One region of the Paenibacillus sp. P2(2022) genome, then DNA from elsewhere that is predicted to be linked to it. Evidence: riboswitches for the same ligand, from Rfam matches in the RefSeq annotation. Region 1 holds a riboswitch; the other holds the start of a gene.
What was found. A riboswitch is a leader RNA that binds a small molecule or an ion and turns the genes downstream of it on or off. The one in region 1 is predicted to bind cobalamin.

Region 1 (7,936 bases):
CATGCTTAGCATTTCTGATTCATCAGGAATACGCGGGCTGTGGATATCGTACACGCCCAGACCGATGCCTTTGTCGTACACCTGATCCTCAAAGCTAACAATCAGTTCACCATGACTACGAGAGGTTTCAATAGAAATCACGTCGGCATCCATGTCTGAAATGGACTGGATCATATCTTGGAATTCGGAATAGCACATGTGTGTATGGATTTGGGTCGCAGGTTCAACAGTGGCCGTGGTCACAAGGAAGGCTTGAACCGCCCAATCCAGATAGGCCTGCTGTTGTTCTTTTTTCAACGGGAGCCCTTCGCGAATTGCGGGTTCATCCACCTGAATCATGCTAATACCCGCTTGTTCGAGTGCCTCTACCTCTGCCCGTAATGCCAGAGCTAATTGCAAAGCAACTTGCCTGCGTGGAATATCATTGCGTTCAAAGGACCAGTTCAAAATGGTCACAGGGCCTGTAAGCATTCCTTTAACTGGCTTGGAGGTTAACGATTGGGCAAATGCCGTCTCTTCCACAGTCATTGGTTGATCGAACGACACATCTCCGTAAATAATCGGCGGTTTAACACAGCGGGAGCCGTAGGATTGCACCCATCCGTTTTGTGTAAAAGCAAAGCCTTTTAGTTTTTCGCCAAAAAACTCAACCATGTCGGTCCGTTCAAACTCCCCATGTACAAGCACATCTATGCCAATGTCCTCTTGGATATCAATCCATTCCTTGATCTGCTGCTGGATGAATGTCCGATATTGCTCGGCAGACCATTCTCCTTTGCGATAGTGCAGGCGGGCCTTGCGAACCTCAGCAGTTTGCGGGAAGCTGCCGATGGTCGTCGTAGGCAGTGGGGGTAACTTCAGCCTATTTTGCTGAATTATACGGCGCTCGGCGAAAGGAACGCTGCGTGATAGTGGCTCCTTTGCCAACAGGTCGGCCAAATCGGCAGCTGTCTGTACCCTTGCCGCTGAGCTGTTGAAGCGGGCTACCGCTTCCGCACTTTGCTCAAGCTTGGCAAGTGCGGATGGATCATGCTTACCAAGTGCAGCCGCCAAGACTGCGATTTCATCCAGCTTTTCATCGGCAAAGGCTAGGGCATGCACCAGCTCTCGGTCCAGCTTGTGCTCTGCTTCCAGACTGACCGGCACATGCAGCAGACTGCACGATGGCTGCACGATAAGCTGTTCTGCATTGATTTGTTCTGCTAACTGGCCCAACAGCGCAGCCACGGCATTCAGGTCGCTGCGCCATATATTGCGCCCATCAATGACACCAGCACCCAGCGTTTTCTCTTTGGGGAAGCCATGTCGCGATATATGCTGGAGATTTTCGCCATCATCATAGACAAAATCAAGACCCAGTCCCTGGACTGGAAGTTCAGTCAGACGCTCATAATGATCTAGGCTACCAAAGTAGGTTTGCAGCATGATGTTTAAGGAGGGAGCAGCTTGGGTCAAAGCTTCATAGACCTCCTGAATAATATCCAGATCCTCTACTGGGAATGAGGTGGTCAGGACAGGTTCATCGATTTGGACCCATTGTACGCCTTCTGCTGCTAGTTCGGACAGGACTCGGGCGTATAAAGGCAGGAAGGTTCGTATAATAGAGGCCAGATCCTTACGATCATAGCCTTTGGATAAAACAACAAATGAGTAGGGACCGATGAGAACCGGTTTACCGTCAATACCTAGCTCCTGCTTTGCTTCACGATAAGCGAGTAAGGGCTTATTTTCAGTGAGCACTGGAGCCGCATTTTCCAATTCGGGAACGATGTAGTGGTAATTGGTATTCATCCATTTGGTCATTTCGCTGGCGGTAGCTCCCTTCTGCCCACGTGCCATCCCGAAATACACAGACAGAGGAACCGGACCTGTAGGACGATAGTTGAACCGTTCGGGTACGAGACCGAACATCACAGATGTATCCAGCACATGATCGTAATAGGAAAAGTCTCCGACAGGAATGCGATCAATCCCTTTGTCACGTTGCTTGCTCAGATGCTCCAGACGCAATCTTTTCATCTCACTATGCAGTTCACTTTCGTTAATACTACCCTGCCAGAAGCGCTCCAGTGCTTTCTTCCATTCCCGGTTCCCGCCGATACGCGGATATCCCAGATTACTGCTAGTCAAACCGGACAATGCAGATCGTTCGTTAATGGACATGTAGGTTTCCTCCTAAGTGGTAGCCAGTTTATTTTTACGTACCAAAAAAGGCATTCTGTCCCCAAGGCTAAAAATAAGTAGGGGAAAGAATGCCTCCGCGATTAAAATTCAAAAATACGGCGACTGCTCTTAACACCTCCCTATCTTCCGTAGGTACTGCGATGTTGTTAAAATAGGCAGGTCTCCTGACTTACGGATCATGACGTTCAGCATCCCTTCCCGGTCTGTGGACCAGTGGGTGTATGAGCAGCTGAACATTCCCCGTTTACAGTGGCGGGACCGTCCCGGATTTGCACCGGCTTCCCTTTTAAGTCTGATCTGAATAGAACAGACACCTATTTCCAAACTATGCGATTAAGGTATGACGAATAATTATGCACTCGTATACTTGTTCACCATCATAAGTGAAACTCACAGGATGTGCAATAGAAACAGTAATAGAAACTGGAGTGGAATCTGTTAGTTATATGCAAAAAAGACAAGTCCAACCCATCGTGGGGAACTTGTCTTTGGTATAGCATCTTGCTAAGTAGAACATCGCCTTTAAGCTAATGAAACGGTGTAACCTGCTTGAGTACTGGCTTTCACATCTACCAGGCGCTGATTACGGCTGCCCCGAAAGGGGAGGGTCAAATCCTTTTGCTGTTCAACAAAACGGCCGTCCACAATCACGTCACACAATAGCGCCAGTTCCTGTCGCTCCCGATCCATGAGCAGATCTTCGTAGACAAAGCCTGTGTAGGCCCAGACGGTTCGGTCGGGACAAGCCGCGCGGAAGTCACGTACAAATTGCGAGCATTCTGCTGCTGAGAAAAAAGGGTCTCCCCCGCAGAGAGTCAATCCGTCCAACAGCGGATTATCCATGATATCACGGATGACCTCCTGTTGACGCTTGGGCGTGAATGGCTCCCCTGCGCGAAAGTTCCACGAAGCTGGATTAAAGCAGCCGGGACAGGCATGGCGGCAACCGCTAATGAATACGACGGTGCGCAGGCCGTATCCTTCATTCAGAGATTCCGGAATATAGCCGCACAAATTCACTTATGCTTCACCCGGTCGCGAACTTCGGCTTGCTTGGCAGCATTAAAACGAACGGTATAATCACCTGTCAGATATCCGGTTACCCGACGTAAACGCTGAAAATGCGTGTGTTCCTCATCCGTGCCGCATTGAGGACAGCTTGTCCCGATAATTCCTTCATAGCCGCATTCCGTACAACGATCCACCGGATGGTTGATGGAGAAGTAGCCAATGTTCTGATGCAGCGCGTATTGAACAATTTTAAGAAACGCATCCGGGTTATTCCGCGCATTACCGTCCAGCTCGATGTATGAAATTGCACCCGCATTACATAGATTATGGAACGGAGCCTCCAAGCTGATTTTACGAGCAGCCGGGAGCTTGTAATACACCGGAATATGAAAGGAATTCGTGTAATATTCCCGGTCATTTACTTCAGGAATAACTCCGAAGTCACGTTGATCCAGCAATGTGAACTTGCCCGACAGCCCTTCGGCAGGTGTCGCGAACAGTGTAATATTTAGATTGTGATGTTCACTCATTCGATCACAATACACGCGCATGGAGGTGATGATTCGCTGTGCTTCACGGTATACAAAATCATCCTCTCCGTGGTGTTTTCCGTATAATGCTTTCATACACTCAGCCAGCCCGATAAATCCGATCGAAAGCGTACCGTGCTTTAGGACGCTTCCCACCTTCTCATCAGGTGCCAGTTCTTTTCCGCCTTCCCATACCCCTTCGCGCATCATAAAGTCCGAGGCTTTGGCTGGCTGGCTGGTCTGGATATGATAGCGATGGATTAGACCGTCTACTGCAATTCGCATAACCTCTTCCAGTCTCGCGTCAAAGCGGTCACGGTCAGGTGTCAGACGCTTGCCTGTGCAAATACCATATTCAATCCCGAGCCGTACCAGATTAATAGTATTAAATGAGAGATTACCCTTGCCGCTCTGGCGGTTTCTGCCGAAACGGTCAGAAATGGTACGGGTACGGCAGCCCATCGTGGCAATGATGGTATCCGGGTCATCTGCGCGGTAATAAGGCAGATTGAAGGTAGCATCCACATTCACAAAGTTGGGATACATCCGCTTGCTGGAGCATTCTACCGCTTTTATGAACAAATCGTAGTTGATATCGCCCTCTGCCTGGTTGACTCCTTTTTTACATTGGAAAATATGTTGTGGAAAAATAGGAGTTTCCCCGCTGCCCAGTCCGCGAATCGTGGCTTCCAGCAGCGATTGCGAAACAAGCCGACCTTCAGCAGACGTACACATCCCGTAATTCAGTGAAGTGAATGGAATTTGCCCCCCTGCCCGACTGCTCATCGTGTTCAGGTTATGAATGAGCGATTCCGCCGCCTGCCGGGTTTCTGTCTCTGTCTCTTCGCGTGCGAATGAGTATGAACGAGGGCAGACCTCTTGCAAGTGAGTATTGGCTAAATGCAGCTCGTCGTCAGACCAACGGGAGTCTAGCTCTTCCTCGAACAGCCGGAGTCCTTTGCGCAGATGCTTGCGGAAGGAACGAGCAACGTATGGAGCAAGATCCCAATCTATTTTATTGGCAGAGACACCACCAAATTGGCTATTTTGTTGAGACTGGAATATGATGGCGACCAGTGCCATAGCAGACATAATTGTTTGTGGTGTGCGTACAGAGCCATTGCCTGTATTGAAACCGTCTTGTAGCAAACGACCAAATGGGATAAAGATACAATTTGTAGTTCCGAGCGCATATTGGTCCAAATCGTGAACATATACATACCCATGGTCAATCGCGTCTGTTAATTCAGGCGGAAGTACACGCAGGCGCGCATACCATTTGGCATATTCCGAGCCAAGCTTGCTCATTTTGCCGCTAAACGATTCTCCATTTAAATTTGCATTCTCCCGCAGCATGTCCAGATCTTGTGCCCCAATGACTCGCTCACCGATGTCGTATAATTGATGTTCCTCCAGCACCTTCATCGTAAAACCCTCCATATAGTAAAAAATATATATTTTTCACAAAAACAACATATTGATGATATCTAGTGATAACCAATTGTTTCGATCTATATATTGTATATACGTAGACATTGAGAGTATGTGACTATTGTCACATTGATAGAGGCGAGAAGCAGGAAAAGGCCAGGTATAGAATAAGGGACACATCCACAGATATGCACCTTACTCTACACCTGGCCATTGTAGTTACAGTGAAATAAGTAGGTTTTCGAGTACATCGTATATGATATTGGGAAAAAAATTTTTAGAAGGTTTAGAGCAGCTTTTTCAGTTGGGACACACGGCCTTGGGAAATATCGAGCATTTCTGCATACACTTTTTGTGGCAGGTTCGGATGTTCCTGAATCAGCTTGCGGAGCTTTTTTACCATTTCACCTTGTTGCACTCTGGAATGCTTGGGCTGCCAGGTAGTGTTGGCTTGGTTCGATTTGGTATGTTCTTGAGCCTGGATGGCATCGTTGCTTGTGGCATGTACATGTTCATCGTTCTTTAATAACTGGATGCAATCAGCGCAAATAAAGCTGTCCCGAAAATAAGTTAAATGATCCACTGCGCCGCAAAATTTGCAGGAGACACCCGTGTATTTCCTTAATACAAATCCTTCTTCATCTACGAAGAATTCAAGCGAATCACCGATATTGATATCCATAGTGGTGCGCATTTCCTTAGGGAGTACAATTCGCCCCAGCTGATCCAGAGGCCGTGTCATTCCGGTATTTTTCATCAGCGCTTCCTCCTTCAATGATATATCCTGATTATACCAAAAAATATCATTTTTAGCTTTATATAAGAAAAAGAAATTGTAACTTTTTTTCTCGTATGCCGCGGTTTGTATTTCATCCAATTTAGGATGTTTTCGGTATTGTTGCTGGTGTACTCCTTTTTCGTTATGATATATTAAAGCGCTTTCGTGCATAACTTTTTATCATCTTAATGAAGCTAAGGAGATGACGGATTTGAGTCATGAAACAACGGGTATCGAATATTTATTTCAAGATCCGAAGATTCAACTAGATGAGCGTGTACGGGATCTCGTGTCGCGACTAACCTTAGAGGAAAAGATCGAATCTATGCTGCAATACCAGCCGGCCATTGACCGTTTGGGAGTTGCAGCTTACAAGCACGGTACGGAAGCAGCACACGGGATAGCCTGGTTGGGGGAGGCCACTTCATTTCCTCAGCCTGTGGGTTTGGCCTGTACTTGGGATACGGAGTTAATGCGTCAGATCGGCTCTGTTATTGCAGATGAGGCGCGTGTCTACTATCGTCGTGATCCAAAATTGAACGGTCTTACCCTGTGGGCGCCTACAGTGGATATGGAGCGTGACCCAAGATGGGGAAGGAATGAGGAGGCCTACGGCGAAGACCCGTATTTGACGGGAGAATTGTCGAAGGAGTTAGTCAAAGGGATACAGGGTGATCATCCGGTATATTTGAAAGCGGTTGCGACGTTAAAACATTTTCTAGGTAACAATAATGAAGTGGACCGGGGTATTGGCTCCTCCAGCATAGACCCACGAAACCTGCGAGAATATTATCTAAGAGCATTTGAGAAGCCTTTTACGGAGGGCGGAGCCCAGTCGATGATGACTTCTTACAACTTGATTAACGGGACGCCTGCTACGTTATACCATGGTGTTAACGATATTGTCAGAGGCGAATGGGGAATGGACGGCTTTGTCGTAAGTGATGCGGGTGATGTGATGGGGATTGTAAACGACCATCAATATTACGATTCCCATACGCCGGGCGTGGCTGAATCTATTCGCGCTGGAATTGACAGCATTACCGATGATGCAGAGCTCTCCAAGCAGGCGATTCGAGAAGCTTTGGAGCAGGGCTCGCTACAAGAAGAGGACTTGGATCGGGCATTGTTCCATACGTTCCGTGTTCGTTTTCGTTTGGGGGAATTTGATCCGGCGGCAGACAATCCCTATGCCTCCATCGGGGAGGAGGCTTTAATGACAGAGCAAGCCCGTGCATTGTCGTTGCGTGCGGCGAGGGAGCAGATCGTACTGCTCAAAAATGAGCAGGAACTTTTGCCATTGAACCCTGCCCAGTGTGGCAAAGTAGCGGTCATTGGTTTGCATGGCAATGAGGTGTTCCGCGACTGGTATTCCGGTACGCTACCTTACCGGGTTACACCGCTGGAGGCGATTCGTGCCAAGCTGGAAAGCGGGGGCGCGGAGGAACGTGTCGTGTACTCCGATGCCAAAGATCGTGTGACCTTGACGGCATCGACTGATGGCGCGAAGCTCATAGTTAATTCTTCTGGCGATATGCGCTTGTCCCAGGATGGAGAGCCAACGGTATTGACCATGACAGATTGGGGCTATGGCAGCGTGACGCTGCATGATGAACATCTGGGTACCTATGTGACGAGCGATGAGGAGACGCTTCGCGTGACAGCTGCTGAAGCGTATGGCTGGTATGTTAAAGAGGTCTTTGGACTGACTCCTGTAGAACAAGGAGAGCATCTGTGGACCACGTGGAATGGTAAGCCAGTGATCGCAGGAACGGAAGGCTCCTTAAAGGTGATGGAATCCGCAACTCCTGCATCTAATGTCACAGACTCCGACCGTACGACTTTCCGTATTGAGACGGTATCGGATGGCTTGGCGGAGGCGATAGCCGCTGCGCAAGCGGCAGATACAGCGATTGTATTCGTTGGAAATCACCCGCTCATTAACGGAAAGGAAGAGAATGATCGCCCAGGCCTGGAACTTGCTGCTTCCCAGCAACGACTT
Region 2 (7,936 bases), 210 kb from region 1:
TTTTTGGCAACTGGTGCAGCTTTGGTCGGACTTACCGATATTGTGAAGGAAGCAGGAGCAGAGCTGGCCGGAGTTGGCTGCGTAATTGAAAAGAGCTTTCAGGAAGGCCGTGGACTGTTGGAGCAAAGAGGTATTGCCGTACGTTCTCTAGCGCGTATCGCTTCCATGGCACCGGGCGAAGTCCATTTTATAGAGGAAGCTGGCACGGTAATTCCTCCCGTTAAGGAGAATGTGGGATGTTAAGTAAACAAAAATTATTTGCGCTGGGTTTCCAGCATGTCATGGCGATGTACGCCGGAGCCATTGCTGTCCCTCTAATTGTAGGGGGAGCACTGCACCTGACGCCAGCTCAGATGGCCTATCTAGTGGCTGCTGATTTATTCACTTGCGGGATTGCTACGTTATTACAAATTATGGGCACACGCTTTTTCGGTAGTAGACTTCCCGTCATTTTGGGCTGTACGTTTACGGCAGTAGGACCCATTATCGCAATTGCTTCGACATCAAATCTGGCGACAGCGTACGGTGCCATCATTTTGTCCGGTATATTTGTGGTGCTTGCGGCACCGTTGTATGGCAAACTGTTACGCTTTTTCCCAACAGTGGTTACCGGCTCGGTCGTTACGATTATCGGTCTATCCCTTATTCCGGTGGCGATGAACAATGTAGCGGGTGGTCAGGGCAGCGCGGATTTTGGACAGCCGCGTAATTTGCTGCTGGCGCTGGTTACACTACTGGTTATTCTGCTTGTCAATCGAGTAGCCAAGGGCTTTTTACGCTCGATTTCCGTTCTTATTGGTCTGTTCGCAGGTACTGTAGTCGCCTATGCGATGGGAATGGTGCATTTTGCTCCCGTAGCGGATGCTTCGTGGGTGAGTATTGCGCAGCCGTTTTATTTTGGTAAGCCGGAGTTTAGCATTATGGCAGTATGTACGATGATTATCGTCAATATTGTGAGCATGGTCGAGTCTACGGGGGTTTATCTAGCAGTAGGTAAAGCGATTGATCAGAAAGTGGAGCAAAAGCAAATCGTCAATGGACTTCGTTCGGAAGGACTTGCAATTATGTTGGGCGGTATTTTTAATGCGTTCCCTTACACGGCCTTCTCCCAAAATGTGGGTTTAATCTCGCTGACTCGCGTCAAATCCCGTAACGTTATTTTTGCTGCTGGCGGCATCATGGTCGTCCTCGGTTTGCTGCCTAAGCTGGCTGCCTTGACGACAGTGATTCCTAACGCTGTGCTGGGCGGGGCGATGATCGTCATGTTTGGCTCGGTTGCTGCATCAGGCATGTCTATTTTGTCAGAAGTGGATCTGCGGAAAGAAAGCAATCTGCTGATTGCAGCATGCAGTATTGCCGTGGGCCTAGGCTCAGCTGTTCTGCCGCAAATGTTCGACCAACTGCCGAGCTTTGCCAAAATGCTGCTGCAAAACGGCATCGTATCTGGCTCGATTACGGCAATTGTCTTGAACATTGTTTTGGCAAGAAAACAGGGTGAATCGGTCAAAGGCGTTAATGTCTCAGAAGTTCCACAGAAGGTTTGATGAATAGGAAATAAACAAAAACAGCCGGAGAGAGGGCGTAGCCTCTTTTCCGGCTGTTTGGCATGGGGTTATCCAGAACTAGTTATTTATTAAGCAGCATGAAATTATTGATAAAACCCTCTTTCTGTATGAAGATCGGGGTTTGGATTTTCGAGTGGTAGGAAGAGGCATGGTATAATCTACCTTAAGGACTTTGGATAGTGGTGGATGTTTTCGGATCACGGCGCAGCTTCCCGAAAGGGGGTGAAGCCGATGGTCAACCTTGTGTCGTGCTATGATGTGCTGCGTTGGATGGTTACGTTACTAAGCCTGGTGTTTAGTATTCGTAAGCTTTATCGCTGGCTGCGTCGGAAATTTCGGAACAAGCGAAAACCCACCGCGTAATTAGGTTGGCCCCTAACGGTGGGTTTCGTTCGCATTAACATTCAGTTATGCAGCGCGCCGTGGTGGTGATCCACAGCCTTTCAAGTCCTAAGAGTCTTTGCCGTTGGAGCGGCGAAGGCTCTTTTTAGTATACGGATACGGTGGTTATCTCTATACCTAATTTTAACACGTGAATTGTGTGCACGCAACGTTAAGACATACCTTCAATTGCGCGCAAGCAATGAATAGCCTTGGTCTTGATTCACACTATATCATTCAAATTTAAATTATTACGCAACATTTGTTGACAAGCCAGTAGCAACAAAATAAGATAATCCTAAATCGTAATAAAAAGGAATAAAGGAAGAAAACAGGTGTGAGCCGGACAACTCTATATACGAAGTTTCGTAGAGACGATGTAGATAGTTGTTGAGCGTGTTCACTTAAAAGGGAAGTTCGGTAGATTCCGACACGGACCCGCCACTGTATACAGGCATCAGCAGGGTACTGCTGGAGCTTTCAGAACAAGCCACTGGAACTGTGAGGAACCGGGAAGGCCTGAAAGATACGCTTGGAGTCAGGAGACCTGCCTGTTTTGACATCACTGTCAGACCCACGGGATGCTGGGGAGGTGGTTAGGCGTGCTGCATACGGAATGTCTGAAACCGATCTGATCCCTTCTATGTTTTTGGAGCTGGCTTTGAGGTGAGTTTTGACATTTTATAATGAAAGCATTTCTGACTGCTGATCAAGTGGTTGGGAATGCTTTTTCGCGTTTTGCGTTAGGTTTATACGATTTTACAAGATAGAGGGGGAAATGTGGGATGATAGGCAATCGTAATAGGCGTTCATGGTTCATATGTACAGGATTGCTGCTGCTGATGGCAGTTATGACTCTTTCGGGATGTGGCGCAGCCACGAAGACGGAGGATAGCTCGGGCAAGGGTGAGAACACGTCTGCACAACAGACTCAAGCAGATAAAAAGCTGGTGATGGCGTATACGTGGAAACCGTCAGGCGTCGATCCGCATGGAGACAATAGCTGGGATGTGATGCGTTCCGGTGCCGGTGAGACACTCATTCGTTTGAATGAAAAACTGGAACCTGTAGCTTGGCTAGCCAAGGAGTGGAAGCATGATAGTCCTAATGTGTGGTCGTTCAGCGTGCAGGATAAGGTCACGTTTCATAATGGAAAGAGCATGGATGCAGTAAGTGTAAAAGCATCTTTGCTGCGCTCAATCGAAAAAAGCCATCTGGCGAAGGATTTACTGGATGTGAAGTCCATTGATGTAACTGGTCCGCTGACGCTGAAAATTACGACAAACCAGCCGAATGCAGCGCTGGTATCCAATTTGGCTGATCCGTCAACGATTGTACTGGATGTGGCATCCATGAAAGATGAGCAAAGCTACCCTGCAATGACAGGTGCTTTTAAAATCAAAGCCTTCAACAAGGATCAATCCTTGGTCGTCGAGCGTTATGACGGATACTGGGGCGAAAAGGCGCGATTGGCCGAAGCGACGATGAAATTCATTACGGACGGTAATTCGCGCCTGATGGCGTTACAATCTGGTGAGGTGGATGTAGCGACGGATATTCCGGTAGATAACGCAGAGGTATTAAAAAAGAACGACAAGCTACAAGTGCTGTCGGCTCCATCCTTGCGCACCCATATGATTGTGTACAACATGGAATCACCTGTGTTCAAGGATGCAACCAACCGTAAGGTGGTGGACAGTCTGATTCCGCGCGCATCCATTGTGAGCGCCGTCATGAGAGGCTTCGGTACGGAAGCAAGCAGCCCGTTTCCGAGCATTCTTCCCTTCGGTAAGATTGAGCGCAAAGCATTGGACGGAACGGCGGAGCAGTTGTTGACGAAGGATGGCTGGCAGAAGGATGCCCAAGGTACGTGGACCAAGCAGGGCAAGCCATTCGAGGTTACGCTGCTGACCTTCCCACAGCGTCCGGAGCTATCCGTCATGGCTGAGGTGATTCAGAGCCAATTGCTGAATGAGGGAATCCAGGTCAAGATTCGCAAGGTGGAAAATATCGACGAGGCATTGACCAAAAATGATTGGGATTTTGCTATGTACAGCATGCTCACGGCCCATACAGGGGAGCCGCAGTATTTTATGGACATGTTCTACTCCTCTACAAGTGAAGCGAATGTAAGCCGTTATGCTTCCAAACCGCTGGAGAATATTCTTCACAGCCTGAAGTTGGCGAAGGATACCGCACAGCGTAATGCGGTAACACTGCAAGCGCTGGATATCATCAATACAGATTTACCGCAGTCGTTCATTGTGCACCCTGACAATGTGTTTGGTGTGAAAAAAGGAGTAAAGGGCTTTACACCGCATCCGATCGAGTATTACTACATTACAGCGCAATCTGATATTGCGGAATAACGAGCAACGTATCCTATGATTCGTTTTATATTGGAACGTGTGGCGCAGCTGCCCATCATTGTATTCGTTGTATCTACGCTGACTTTTGTACTGATGAGGCTGGCCCCTGGTGACCCTGCTCTCATTTTGCTCACCGCGCATAATGTTCCTGCTTCTGGGGAGGCGCTAACCGCGCTGCGAAACGAACTGGGCTTGAATGAGCCGCTTCATATTCAATATGTGAACTGGCTGAGGGATGTGTTCACAGGACATTGGGGAACCTCGTATGTGTCCAAGGAGTCAGTGCTAAACGAACTATGGAGCAGACTGCCCGCTACGGTGGAGCTAGCTTTGGCGGGCTTTGCCGTCATGGCGGTGCTTACGCTTGGGATGGGACTGGCTGCCTCGCTAAAAGTCAGCGGTCCACTAGATCGTCTGGGCAGGCTGTTCGCTTTGCTGGGATCGTCAATTCCTTCTTTTTGGCTTGGGTTTCTGCTGATCTATCTATTTTCCGTTCGCTTGGGCTGGCTCCCATCCATGGGAAGGGAGGACTGGACACATTTAGTGCTCCCAGCGCTGACGCTTGGTGCAGGATTGGGAACGGTGCAAGCCCGTGTATTGCGTGCTCAGATGCTGGAGCTGAGTGACCGGAATTTTGTGAAGGCAGCGAGAGCTCGCGGTTTTTCACGTATGCATATTCTCTTTTTTGAGATATTTAAACATGCCGTTCTGCCTATGATCACGCTATTAGGTACGAATCTATCATTTATGCTGGCAGGTAACGTCATCGTAGAAACCATTTTTTCATGGCCAGGGTTAGGAAAGTATTTTATAGATGCAATTACGCAGCGGGATTACCCGGTGATTCAGGGATATGTTATGTTTGCCGCGTTTTTAATTGTAGGTGTTCAGTGTTTGGTGGATGTGGTCCAGACGGTGATAGATCCAAGGCTGCGTTTGCGTTAAGGGGGAAGCTGAAAATGAAAAAGATACGGCTTTCCTTTAGAGGAAGCTTGCTGGCAGGGGGCGCACTGTTTGGCCTGATCGTGCTGCTTGGGTTGCTGGCTCCCTGGGCCGCTCCGCATGATCCTCTGCATGTGGACCTTCTGAACCGTTTGGCACCACCCAGCCGTAAATATCCTTTCGGTACGGATCATCTGGGTCGGGATGTGCTGTCACGGCTCATTTATGGAATTCGGACAAGCGTGTTAATCGCTTGTGCGATTACGGTAGCAACGCTGTGTATTAGTCTGCCCACAGGCATGCTCATTGGTTATGTGCGAGGACGCGTGGATCAGCTGATTATGCGGGGAATCGATGGCGTACTGGCTTTTCCCGATATTATTTTAACGGTGGCGATTGTGGGTATTTTGGGGCCGGGTTTCGTCAACATGACCTTAGCGATTATTGCGGTACGGTGGGCGGGCTATGTCCGCTATATCCGTAGTTTGGTTCAAAAAGCCTGCCAGGAGGACTATGTACGGTATGCCCGTTTGTCCGGCAATTCACACGTGCGCATACTAAGACGTTATGTATTGCCACAAGTATGGCCGCAATTATTGGTATATGCGGTATGGGATATTGGACACGTGGTGTTGATGATCGCTGGACTCTCCTTTCTTGGATTGGGTGTACAGCCGCCCAAGCCAGAGTGGGGCGTGATGCTGCATGATGCAACCTCGTATTTTCAGGTGGCTCCGCATGTTATGATCTTTCCGGGTTTGGCGATTATGCTGTTTGTGCTTGCCTGCCAGCTTCTGGGTGATCATTTTTCAGAAAAGGGGGCGGCGAAATAGTGGGAAAACGACCAGTCATAGGGTGGAAGGATACGATAGAGCGAGCTTACGTACAAAAACCGTTGTTACACGTGGAACATTTGGAGATTAGTCGTACAGGTGCAGGAGCAAGCGGAAGCGAGAGCAATCCGCTACTGCGAGATGTGAACTTTTCCGTCTACCCAGGGGAAATTGTGGCTCTGACTGGACCAAGTGGATGTGGCAAGAGCCTGACCGCACACGCAATCGCGGGTATGCTGGACCCAAGTGTTGGTGTTACGCAAGGGTGCATCTACTATAACGGGGAAGACATTATCCCATTCCATGAACAGCGCTGGCAAAGACTGCGCCGTGAGGATATTGCCCTGCTCATTCAACAATCGCTGAGCGGGCTGAATCCGATCCGTACCGTCCGCGCCCAGCTGACGGATACGCTTAGACTGCACAGGCGGCGCCAAATGCACGCCCAGAAGGAGCAGGGACAGGCTGATCTTGCCCCGTCCCACACTGCATCACAGCAGACCCATCGACGACAGGGCGTAATGTCACGGATGCGACAGATGCTGAACCGTGTCACGGAGCTGGCTGGAGGCCGCACTACTCCAGGGCAGGAAGCTTATTTGTGTTCTCTGCTCCGCAAGGTCGGTTTTGCCGATCCTGAGTATATTCTGTCATCATATCCTTTTGAACTAAGCGGAGGTATGTGCCAAAGGGTGCTGCTGGCTGCAATGTTAAGCTCCGGCCCGCGCCTCTTTATTGCCGACGAGCCCACTACAGCGCTGGATGTGATCAACCGCGACAAGGTTCTGTCATTGCTTTTACAGTTGAGAGAGGATTTCGAGCTCACTATTTTGTTAATTTCACATGATCGTCAGGGTATGAGTCGCGTAGCAGATCGAGTATTGGAGATGACCCCGGAAGGGAGGATGCAACCGTGATATTGGAATTGAAGAACGTCACCAAAGCTTATCCTGTCCGCAGACGGAGAAAAGGCTGGTTCAATACGAAACACAGTGAGCAGGCTATAAAGAAAGTGAGCTTGGAATTACGACAGGGAGAATGCCTTGGACTGGTTGGAGAAAGCGGAAGTGGCAAAAGTACGCTGGCACAGTGTATCCTGGGGCTAGAGTCGTTGACCTCGGGGGAAATCTGGCTGAATCAGCAGCCCATACATACCGGAAGGATGAAAGATATTCATCTGTACAAACGAATCCAGTTAGTCGCGCAGGACTCGGCCTCCTCACTGCATCCCCGTATGACCATTCGAGATATTCTGATGGAGCCGATCTGCAACTATTTTCCTGAGCGAAAAGTAAGGGCACTGGATATCTGCCTTTCCTTACTGGAATCGGTAGGGTTAGAGGCTGACAGTCTGAAAAAATACCCTGCGCAGCTAAGCGGTGGACAAAAACAGCGGGTGTGCATTGCTCGGGCGTTGGCCGTTGAACCAGAAATCATCCTGTTCGATGAATCCGTCGCCAATCTGGATACGACAACCCAGTCCTCCGTGCTGAACATGCTCAAAAGAATGCAGCTCGAACGTCAGTTGTCCTATCTTTTCATCACCCATGATCTTCAATCCACCCGTACGTTCTGTGATCGTGTTGCCGTCATGGTTCAGGGAGAGATCGTGGAAATATTTGAGGATTGGGATGAAGAGCTAGTGAAGCATGAATACACGCGTACTCTATTTCAAACGTTGGCGGATTAATCCATAAATTTAATATTATACAAATTCAAAATAAATAAGAGCTTTGCTTGTCGAATATTGTTGACAAAATATAATGTGGTACCTATTCTAAATATGATTATGATAATCATTATCACATATATAGAAAAGGGGAAATACATTGATGTCCGTTCGACA

Region 2: another riboswitch for cobalamin. It lies ahead of MMB75_RS14045 (ABC transporter substrate-binding protein); the one in region 1 lies ahead of metE (5-methyltetrahydropteroyltriglutamate--homocysteine S-methyltransferase).

The regions. Positions count from the first base shown of each region.
Region 1 is NZ_JAKWFI010000003.1:295,040-302,975, reverse strand. It holds gene metE (5-methyltetrahydropteroyltriglutamate--homocysteine S-methyltransferase) at 1-2,163, opposite strand, end outside; cobalamin riboswitch at 2,322-2,517, opposite strand; gene nrdG (anaerobic ribonucleoside-triphosphate reductase activating protein) at 2,707-3,204, opposite strand; gene MMB75_RS13110 (anaerobic ribonucleoside triphosphate reductase) at 3,201-5,150, opposite strand; gene MMB75_RS13105 (AbrB/MazE/SpoVT family DNA-binding domain-containing protein) at 5,443-5,913, opposite strand; gene MMB75_RS13100 (glycoside hydrolase family 3 protein) at 6,146-7,936, shown strand, end outside.
Region 2 is NZ_JAKWFI010000003.1:507,113-515,048, reverse strand. It holds gene MMB75_RS14060 (xanthine phosphoribosyltransferase) at 1-243, shown strand, start outside; gene MMB75_RS14055 (nucleobase:cation symporter-2 family protein) at 237-1,544, shown strand; gene MMB75_RS14050 (hypothetical protein) at 1,797-1,928, shown strand; cobalamin riboswitch at 2,311-2,515, shown strand; gene MMB75_RS14045 (ABC transporter substrate-binding protein) at 2,732-4,315, shown strand; gene nikB (nickel ABC transporter permease) at 4,331-5,260, shown strand; gene nikC (nickel transporter permease) at 5,275-6,090, shown strand; gene MMB75_RS14030 (ATP-binding cassette domain-containing protein) at 6,090-7,007, shown strand; gene MMB75_RS14025 (ABC transporter ATP-binding protein) at 7,004-7,780, shown strand; gene nikA (nickel ABC transporter substrate-binding protein) at 7,923-7,936, shown strand, end outside.